DNA from 4 places in the Shewanella sp. HL-SH4 genome. Region 4 is predicted to be linked to each of the others. Evidence: predicted binding sites of a transcription regulator. Region 4 holds the regulator's gene; each other region holds the start of a gene.
What was found. The regulator sigma-54, encoded in region 4, starts transcription at its own class of promoters, with help from an activator protein. The targets are predictions, from matches to a motif close to GTTGGCACGNNNNTNGNNT.

Region 1 (2,212 bases), 840 kb from region 4:
ACTTATACCGGTAGCAATCCTACAGTGCTAAAAACTCTGCCACTGGGTGTTACTGGTGCCAATGTATTAGGGCCTGGAGCTGATGGCTCACAGACTGTTACGATTGATTTTAATAATCCGACACAATATGCCTCACCATTTGAAGTCACTGAGTTAACTCAAGATGGTACAACAGTAGGTCGATTAACTAACGTAGGTATAGGTGCTGATGGTTTAGTCACAGCAAGCTATAGTAATGGTTCTACTGTGCCTTTATCGCGAGTCGCTTTAGTTCGCTTTGCAAATGAGCAAGGTTTAACTCAGGTAGGGAATACTGCCTGGAAGGCGAGTTTAGATTCTGGCCCTGCATTAGCGGGCGAAGCAAATAGCGGTACTTTCGGCAGTATTCGTTCTTCATCACTTGAACAATCGAATGTCGACTTAACTACAGAATTAGTTGATTTAATCTCTGCCCAACGTAACTTTCAAGCCAATTCCCGTACGCTTGAAGTTAACAATACCTTGAACCAAACGATATTGCAGATCAGATAATAAGCTTCCTGACAGCACTCGTTTCATTGGTTTTTATAATATTAGCTTTAATAAGGTGTTGCCCATAGCGGCAACACCTTGCCTTTTATTTTCATTATTTTTTTTCACTTTCTCTTATCGGTGTTTTTTTGACACTTCATTCACAATACTATGTTTTAAATCGTATCCCCACCTAATTAAATCAGTTACTTATATTGACCGTGATTGTTGGCATGCCCTTTGCTTTGTCTAGTTAGTATCTTTATTTAAAGCATTATTGACGGAGCGGCAAATGGACAAATTTTTGTATGTTGCAATGAGCGGTGCAAAGCAAGGCATGAATGCTCTTGCCGTTCGTGCGAACAACTTAGCCAATGCCAACACCGATGGCTTCAAATCGGATATGACCCAAGCAAGGTCAATGCAGGCGTTTGGCGAAGGTTTGCCTACGCGAGTATTTTCAATGATTGAAAGCCCTGGGTCTAATTTTTCTCCAGGTCCTATCAGAGAGACGGGTAATGACTTAGACATTGCCATTAAAGGTGATGGCTGGATTGCAGTGCAAGCGGCTGATGGGTCAGAAGCTTATACCCGTGCAGGACATTTGAAGTTCGATAGTACTGGACTGCTGGTTAATAGTCGTAATACGCCAATTATGGGCGATGCAGGCCCAATTGTTTTGCCACTGCCAATCGATAAAGTTCATATTTCACAAGATGGCATCATTTCAATTCGCCCTCAGGGAGCGACAGCTGAAGTGATTGAGGAAGTCGCCAGAATTAAATTTGTTAATCCGGGCAATGATCAAATGATGCGCGGTGAAGATGGCTTATTTCGCTTAATGTCTGGTTTGCCTGCACCCAAAGATCCCATGGTACAAGTTGAAAGTGGTGCTGTTGAAGGCAGTAATGTTAACCCTGTACATGAAATGGTGGCGATGATAGATATTCAGCGTCAGTACGAAATGCAAGTGAAGATGATGAAAAATGCAGAAGAAGCAGATCGCTCATCTTCATCGTTACTAAGAATTGGTTAGGAGTATTTATTATGCATCCAGCTCTGTGGATTAGTAAAACGGGTTTAGACGCCCAACAAACAGATATTGCGGTTATTTCAAATAATGTGGCGAATGCTAGCACCATAGGTTACAAAAAAGGCCGTGCGGTATTTGAAGATTTGCTCTATCAAACAATTAACCAAGCCGGTGGGATCAGTGCCGACAATACCAAGTTACCTAATGGTTTAAATTTAGGTGCGGGTACCAAAGTTGTTGCTACGCAAAAAGTGTTTACCCAGGGCAACATGCTCACAACCGACAATTCATTAGATTTAATGATTGAAGGTCCTGGTTTCTTTGAAGTCCAAATGCCTGATGGCACAGCAGCCTATACCCGTAATGGTCAATTTAGCTTAGATGATACCGGGCAAATTGTTACCCCTGGTTCAGGCTACGTATTGCAACCGCCAATTACTATTCCTGAAGATGCTATGAGTATTACTGTCTCTGCTGAGGGTGAAGTGTCAGTTAAATTGGCTGGTGCAACAGATAATCAGACAATCGGTCAGCTTACCATGACAGACTTTATCAACCCGTCTGGACTTGATCCACTGGGCCAGAATCTCTATACCGAAACCGGTGCCAGTGGCACGCCTATTCAAGGTACTGCTTCACAAAATGGTTTAGGGGCAATTCGTCAAGGCG
Region 2 (2,212 bases), 800 kb from region 4:
TTGGTTGGGTAGCGAGTGGGGCATAACCAATGGCTGAAATTTTCGGAAAGTGGCTTGGAGCCTCGGTTTCCCATTGCACATACTTATCATTACTTGTGCAACCCAGCATTAAAAAGCTTAGCACTGTAATTAGTATTAGATTTTTCATTGCTTGTCTCCTATCACAGTGTAACGACTCTGTTTAACATTTTCGGTTCGATAAATTAATCCGTCACGGGTTTGTATTTTATTGGCTGGCAAAACATAGCCGGATAAACTTTGACCTGCGACAAAAGACTGCACCGCCGACACTACACGATTATTGGTTATATCCACCACACGGCCATTAAAATTCACCCCTTCATTGGTGAGGTTTAATGTTGACACTAATACATGAGACACGGGCATGTCAGCGGGAAGTTGTTCCCAGTTTCGGCTTAATATTAATTCGCCTTTTTCTGTCGCGCGCAGTGACGTTGACACATTAAGATCAACTAAATTGAATTCATGGGCGTGAAATGCGCTCAGTAAACTCTGTTGCAGCTGAAGTGCTAACTCATTAGTTTGATTAAAGTCGCTACTCATTACTGGGGTAACAATTAATAAGGGTTGATCAGGACGCAGGGCATCATTTTGTAACACCAACTCATTGACTAATTTTTCAGCCCAAATATTAATTTGTCCCTTGGGCGCTAAACCCGACGCATTAATATCATAAACCAGTTTTTCCTGGTGCACGTCATCAGCGTCTTGATAACCCACTAGTTGGCCATTTTGTGCATAGTCCAAGTTTGCTGCGGGGTTAAGCGTATTACCGCACCCAGCAAGCCCTATGGTGACTAGCATCAGAGCGAGAATAGAAAGCTTGTGCTGCATGATTGAGTCCTTCGCGTCTGTCTAAAAAACAATATTATTCAATTGATACTGATATATCGGCACCGCTTAAATAATCTTTATCTTTATAAAGCGCTGTTTACTTATAAAACTGCAGTCAATAAACCTCAGGCCATTTTAGGTAGACTTAAACTAGATAGAGTTTCATTAATTGTAGCGGCGTTATTCATAGTAGCGCTAATCATAGTGGCGTCAGTCATAGTGTCGTTAGCGAAAGTAAAGATAGATTGGGCACAGTTTTTGCTTGATAAGTTGTTAGTAACTCACGACAGCGCTATTTCAGCGATGTAACGTGTTGTTTTGTAGTACAAGTGACAGATATCTGACGCAGGGTGAAATATGGTACATGCATTAAATAATAAGTTAACACAATACTCGTGGCCTAAATGGTGTCGGGCCTTGATGTTATTGCCTGTTTTATTGAGTCCTTATTCAATTGCAGAGCAAATTGAAGTGACAGGTACTGCCAAAATTGTGAATGGTAATATAGATAAAGCGCGCGAAGACGCCATTAACCAAGCATTGAATTACGCCAGCCTAAGGGGCGGGGTTAATTTTTCTAGCCAGCAGCAAATTACTCAAGGCTCGCTCACCCAGGATACCTTTTCAATGCAACGAATGGGCGCGGCCAATAATATTGAATTGCTCAGCGAGTTAGTCAGCAATGATATTATGACGGTTATTTTGTCGCTTAATATTGATGATGAAAGTGAAACAGAGCAGTGTCAGGCACAGTCCTTAAAGGCGGCTATTATGTTACCGCAGGCAGATATAGCGGACAGAACTCAGCTAAGTTATGGTCATTTATCCGATTTTAATAAAGCTTTTACGCTTCAATTTGGTAAAGCCATTAATCAACAATCAAGCGCAAGTTTCGCTAAGGTACACGCTGATGAACGCTTAGATACCGCCAACGAGCTGGTTAATTTCAAAGGCTATAGCATCCCTAGTTGGCTTGGTGAAATCACCGACAGCCAATATATATTGAAATCTTACATTACTGATATGTCGACAGAGCCTTACACCAGCAGTTTTATGGGCTTTGTTGATGAAGTCCCCTCACGTCAATTTAGCTATGAACTAACCCTATATCATGGCATCAGCGGTGAAGAGGTGTGGTCACAAACATTTGCTACCACAGCCCCCTGGGAGTTTGAACGTCAAGAAACCGTAATGCCAAACAGCCAGCGTTTTTGGTCTTCATCCTATGGTCAAGCAATCACAAGCCAGCTGCAATTAAGTGTTATGTCACTTGATAACGCACTCAAGTGTCGCCCGTTGCTAGGGCAAATTATCGCTAGGCAAGGGGATCGAGTTATTATCAATTTAGGCCGTAAAA
Region 3 (2,212 bases), 870 kb from region 4:
ATCAAATCTTTGATACTAATTCGATGTATCGAATTTGGGGCGTGGTGGGCAATGAGCTCGCATGGCCTTTGGTGAGTTTTATTGCTTTGCTCGCTTTGGTATCCTTTTTGGGCAATATTGTTTTAGGTGGCTTGTCTTTTTCTGTAAAAGCTTTTATGCCCAAGGGCAGTAAAATGAGTCCCGTCAGTGGATTTAAGCGAATGTTTGGAACGCAGGCGTTAGTTGAGTTAACTAAGGGTATAGCCAAATTTTCGGTAGTAGCCATTGCAGCTTATTTTTTACTAAAGGTCTATTTTTACGATATTCTAATGCTGTCTAGCGATCATTTACCTGGCAATGTTTACCATGCTTTAGATTTATTAGTTTGGATGTTTATTCTCTTATGTTCCTCGATGTTAATCATTGTGATTATTGATGTACCGTTTCAAATTTGGAATCACAATAAACAACTTAAAATGACCAAACAAGAAATTAAAGACGAGTATAAAGATTCTGAAGGCCAACCTGAAGTGAAAGGTCGTGTCAGACAACTGCAACGAGAAATGGCGCAAAGAAGGATGATGGCCGAAGTGCCCAATGCTGATGTTATTGTGGTCAACCCTGAACATTATGCTGTTGCGGTTAAATATGATGTTGCACGCTCCTCCGCACCATTTTTAATTGCTAAAGGAGTTGACGATGTTGCATTTAAGATTCGTGAAATCGCTCGTGAGCATAACGTTGCGATTGTGTCTGCGCCACCATTAGCAAGGGCTATTTATCATACAACAAAAGTAGATCAACAAGTGCCAGAAGGCTTATTTACCGCTGTTGCTCAAGTACTTGCATACGTCTTTCAGTTAAAACAATACCAAAAAGGTAAAGGGCGTCGTCCAATACCAGTCCCGTTAAAGCAACCCATTCCGGATGAACTAAAGCATTAATAACATTCTTAGATTGTTTTTTAATCGTACTACATAGATGCTGTTATCAAATTGACATTGAATTTTTGTTGGCTTAATTCTTGCTATTTGACTGTACGCGTCAAAAATTCATCAGTAAAAGGCTTTCGCGAATGGATGTAAAAGCAGTTTTCGGCCAATTTAAACAAATCCGACCATCAACCTTTAAAGGAATTGGTACGCCTCTGTTAGTGTTGGCGGCATTAGGGATGATTGTTTTACCGATCCCGCCATTCTTATTAGATATCTTGTTTTCATTCAATATTGCACTGGCTTTAGTCGTGTTACTTGTCGCTATTTATACCGACAGACCACTCGATTTCGCCGCTTTCCCCACAGTACTTTTAGTAGCGACTTTACTAAGACTTGCCTTAAATGTGGCTTCAACTCGTGTGGTATTACTGGAAGGCCATAATGGTGGCGACGCGGCGGGTAAAGTCATTGAAGCCTTCGGCTCAGTGGTTATTGGTGGTAACTATGCTGTTGGTTTAGTTGTGTTTTTAATCTTGATTATTATCAACTTTGCTGTTGTAACTAAAGGTGCAGGCCGTATATCAGAGGTCAGTGCACGTTTTACCTTAGATGCTATGCCTGGTAAACAAATGGCCATTGATGCCGACTTAAACGCAGGTATTCTAAACCAAGAACAAGCGCGTATTCGTCGTGAAGAAGTGACCCGTGAGGCGGACTTTTATGGCGCAATGGACGGTGCGTCAAAATTTGTAAAAGGCGATGCGATAGCCGGTATTATGATATTGGTGATTAACATGTTGGGCGGCTTTATCATAGGTATGGCCCAGCATGGGCTTGATTTTTCTAGTGCTGTTGAAGTTTATACACTGCTAACGATTGGTGATGGTTTAGTCGCCCAGATACCCGGTTTACTGCTTTCAATTGCAGCCGCTTTAATGGTTACTCGTCAAAATGAATCTGGTGATATGGGCCAGATGATGATGAGCCAGATGTTTGACAAGCCCAAATCGTTAGCAATTGCTGCAGGTTTGTTATTTGTTATGGGTATTGTGCCTGGTATGCCACACGTTGCCTTTATCAGCTTTGCATTTTTGACAGCCGGTGCGGCATATTTTGTTCACAAACGTATTAATGATAAAAAATCTGCAGCATTAGAGCTTGTCAAAAAAGGTCCACCAGACATCAAAGATAAAGAACCAAAAGATTTAAGTTGGGATGATGTCCGTCACGTTGACACTATCGGTTTAGAGGTTGGATATAGACTTATTCCCTTGGTTGATAAAGGCCAAGGTGGTGAA
Region 4 (2,212 bases):
AGGACCTGAAGCACTTGCTTGGCAAAATGTTTCTGGCGACTAAGTTAATTGATCGTGTATAGGTAAAGTAAAACCATTTGTTAAAAAATTGCGACTATCACTCACTTTAATCAGTGTAGAAAGCCGAATTCTTCTAGGGATCAGCAGTAATGAAAGCTTCACTCCAACTTAAAATGGGTCAGCACCTCACTATGACCCCACAGCTGCAACAAGCTATACGTTTGCTGCAGTTATCATCTTTGGAGTTACAGCAAGAAATTCAACAAGTATTAGATTCCAATCCTTTGCTTGAAATGGAAGATGAATTTTCAGCACTTAGCAACAAAAATGATAACTCCAAAGACCTATCAGAAACTGACTTCAATGAAGTAAGCGCACCTGTAGTCGAAAAAGACACTTCAAATGTCGACACCGCAGAGTCAATGACTAAAGAGCAAATGTCTGAAGACTTGCCAATGGACACTACCTGGGATGAAGTGTACAGCGCCTCCCCAATGGCAAGCCCTGGTTCGGGTTCTGGCAGCATGCCAAATGATGACATGCCCTTCCAAGGTGAAACATCCGAAGGATTATACGAGCATTTAGAATGGCAAAAAAATCTAACCCCTTTTTCTGAAACAGACCTCGCTATTGCCACTGCCATTATTGATGCCATTGATGACACAGGTTATCTCACCCAAAGTACTGAAGATATTTTAGAAGCTATGGGCGATGATTCTGTCGAATTAGACGAAGTCGAAGCGGTACTAAAACGTATACAACATTTCGACCCTCTGGGTGTCGCCTCACGTAGCTTAAGTGAATGTTTATTGATTCAACTTGTTCAGTTTGCACCAGACACGCCCCATATCGATAATGCCAGAATGTTAATCAAAGATTATTTAGATTTGATTGCTGGACGTGATTTTCGCACACTCATGCGTAAAACTAAGCTAAAAGAAGATGAGCTGCGCGAAGCAATTGAATTAATTCAATCTTTAAATCCACGTCCTGGCACAATGATCACCCCACCGGATGATGAATATGTTATCCCAGACGTGTCAGTGACCAAAAAGAATGGCCGTTGGGTCGTTGAATTGAACCCTGATAACATGCCAAAAATAGGCATTAATCAACAATATGCCGCCATGGCAAAAAGCAGTAAGAGTTCAACAGACACTCAGTTTATTCGAGGTCACTTACAAGAAGCCAAATGGTTTATCAAAAGCTTAGAAAGCCGCAGCGACACCCTGCTTAAAGTATCCAATTGTATTGTGCAATTTCAGCAAGGTTTTTTTGAGTACGGTGCTGAAGCCATGAAGCCTATGGTGTTGAATGACATAGCTGAAGCTGTCGAAATGCATGAGTCCACTATTTCGCGTGTCACCACACAAAAGTATATGCACACACCGCGCGGACTGTTCGAACTTAAGTATTTTTTCTCTAGCCATGTCAGTACTGATGATGGCGGAGAATGTTCGTCTACAGCAATTAGAGCTTTTATTAAAAAGCTGGTTGCTGCTGAAAACCAGAAAAAACCACTAAGCGACAGTAAAATGGCAGATCTTCTGGCAGAACAAGGGATTAATGTTGCACGTCGCACCATAGCGAAATACCGCGAAGCGATGATGATCCCTCCCTCAAACCAACGTAAGAGTTTATAATCTACCTAGGCAATTGGAGGATAAATATGCAAATCACCTTAACGGGTCATCATATTGAAATTACTGAATCACTAAGAGAATATGTCACAAGTAAGTTTACAAAACTTGAACGACATTTCGATCAGATCAATAATGTCCACGTAGTATTAAATGTCGAAAAGCAACAACAGATAGCTGAAGCAAAAGTCAGCTTGAATGGAGCTGAGGTATTTGCGACATCTGAACATGCTGACATGTATCACGCTATAGACGCCCTGATTGATAAACTCGATCGTCAGGTCATTAAACACAAAGAGAAATTAACTAAGCATTAATGATGGAACTTAGTACCATCCTGCAGCCGGAATGCACCTCCTGTGCCACACCGGGCAGTAAGAAAAAGGTACTGGAGCTTATCAGCGATTTAGCTGCAGCCCAGTACCCATCCCTCTCTTCACAAGAGATTTTTGAAAGCCTAGTGGCTAGAGAAAAAATGGGTAGCACAGGAATAGGCTCTGGCATTGCAATCCCGCATGGTCGTTTAACGTCCATCGTTCACCCTATCGCGGTTTTTATAAAGTGCGAAGAAG

Region 1: a site for sigma-54 is predicted at 738-756, ahead of flgF (flagellar basal-body rod protein FlgF). Genes of this name have one in related genera too.
Region 2: a site for sigma-54 is predicted at 1,101-1,119, ahead of ACRWQL_RS04530 (flagellar assembly protein FlgT). Genes of this name have one in related genera too.
Region 3: a site for sigma-54 is predicted at 991-1,009, ahead of flhA (flagellar biosynthesis protein FlhA). Genes of this name have one in related genera too.

What each region holds. Positions count from the first base shown of each region.
Region 1 covers NZ_CP195037.1:762,333-764,544, reverse strand. The annotation lists gene flgE (flagellar hook protein FlgE) at 1-531, shown strand, start outside; gene flgF (flagellar basal-body rod protein FlgF) at 803-1,546, shown strand; gene flgG (flagellar basal-body rod protein FlgG) at 1,558-2,212, shown strand, end outside.
Region 2 covers NZ_CP195037.1:808,876-811,087, reverse strand. The annotation lists gene ACRWQL_RS04540 (LPP20 family lipoprotein) at 1-148, opposite strand, end outside; gene ACRWQL_RS04535 (FlgO family outer membrane protein) at 145-855, opposite strand; gene ACRWQL_RS04530 (flagellar assembly protein FlgT) at 1,276-2,212, shown strand, end outside.
Region 3 covers NZ_CP195037.1:731,635-733,846, reverse strand. The annotation lists gene flhB (flagellar biosynthesis protein FlhB) at 1-923, shown strand, start outside; gene flhA (flagellar biosynthesis protein FlhA) at 1,055-2,212, shown strand, end outside.
Region 4 covers NZ_CP195037.1:1,606,237-1,608,448, forward strand. The annotation lists gene ACRWQL_RS07960 (RNA polymerase factor sigma-54) at 150-1,643, shown strand; gene hpf (ribosome hibernation promoting factor) at 1,670-1,957, shown strand; gene ptsN (PTS IIA-like nitrogen regulatory protein PtsN) at 1,960-2,212, shown strand, end outside.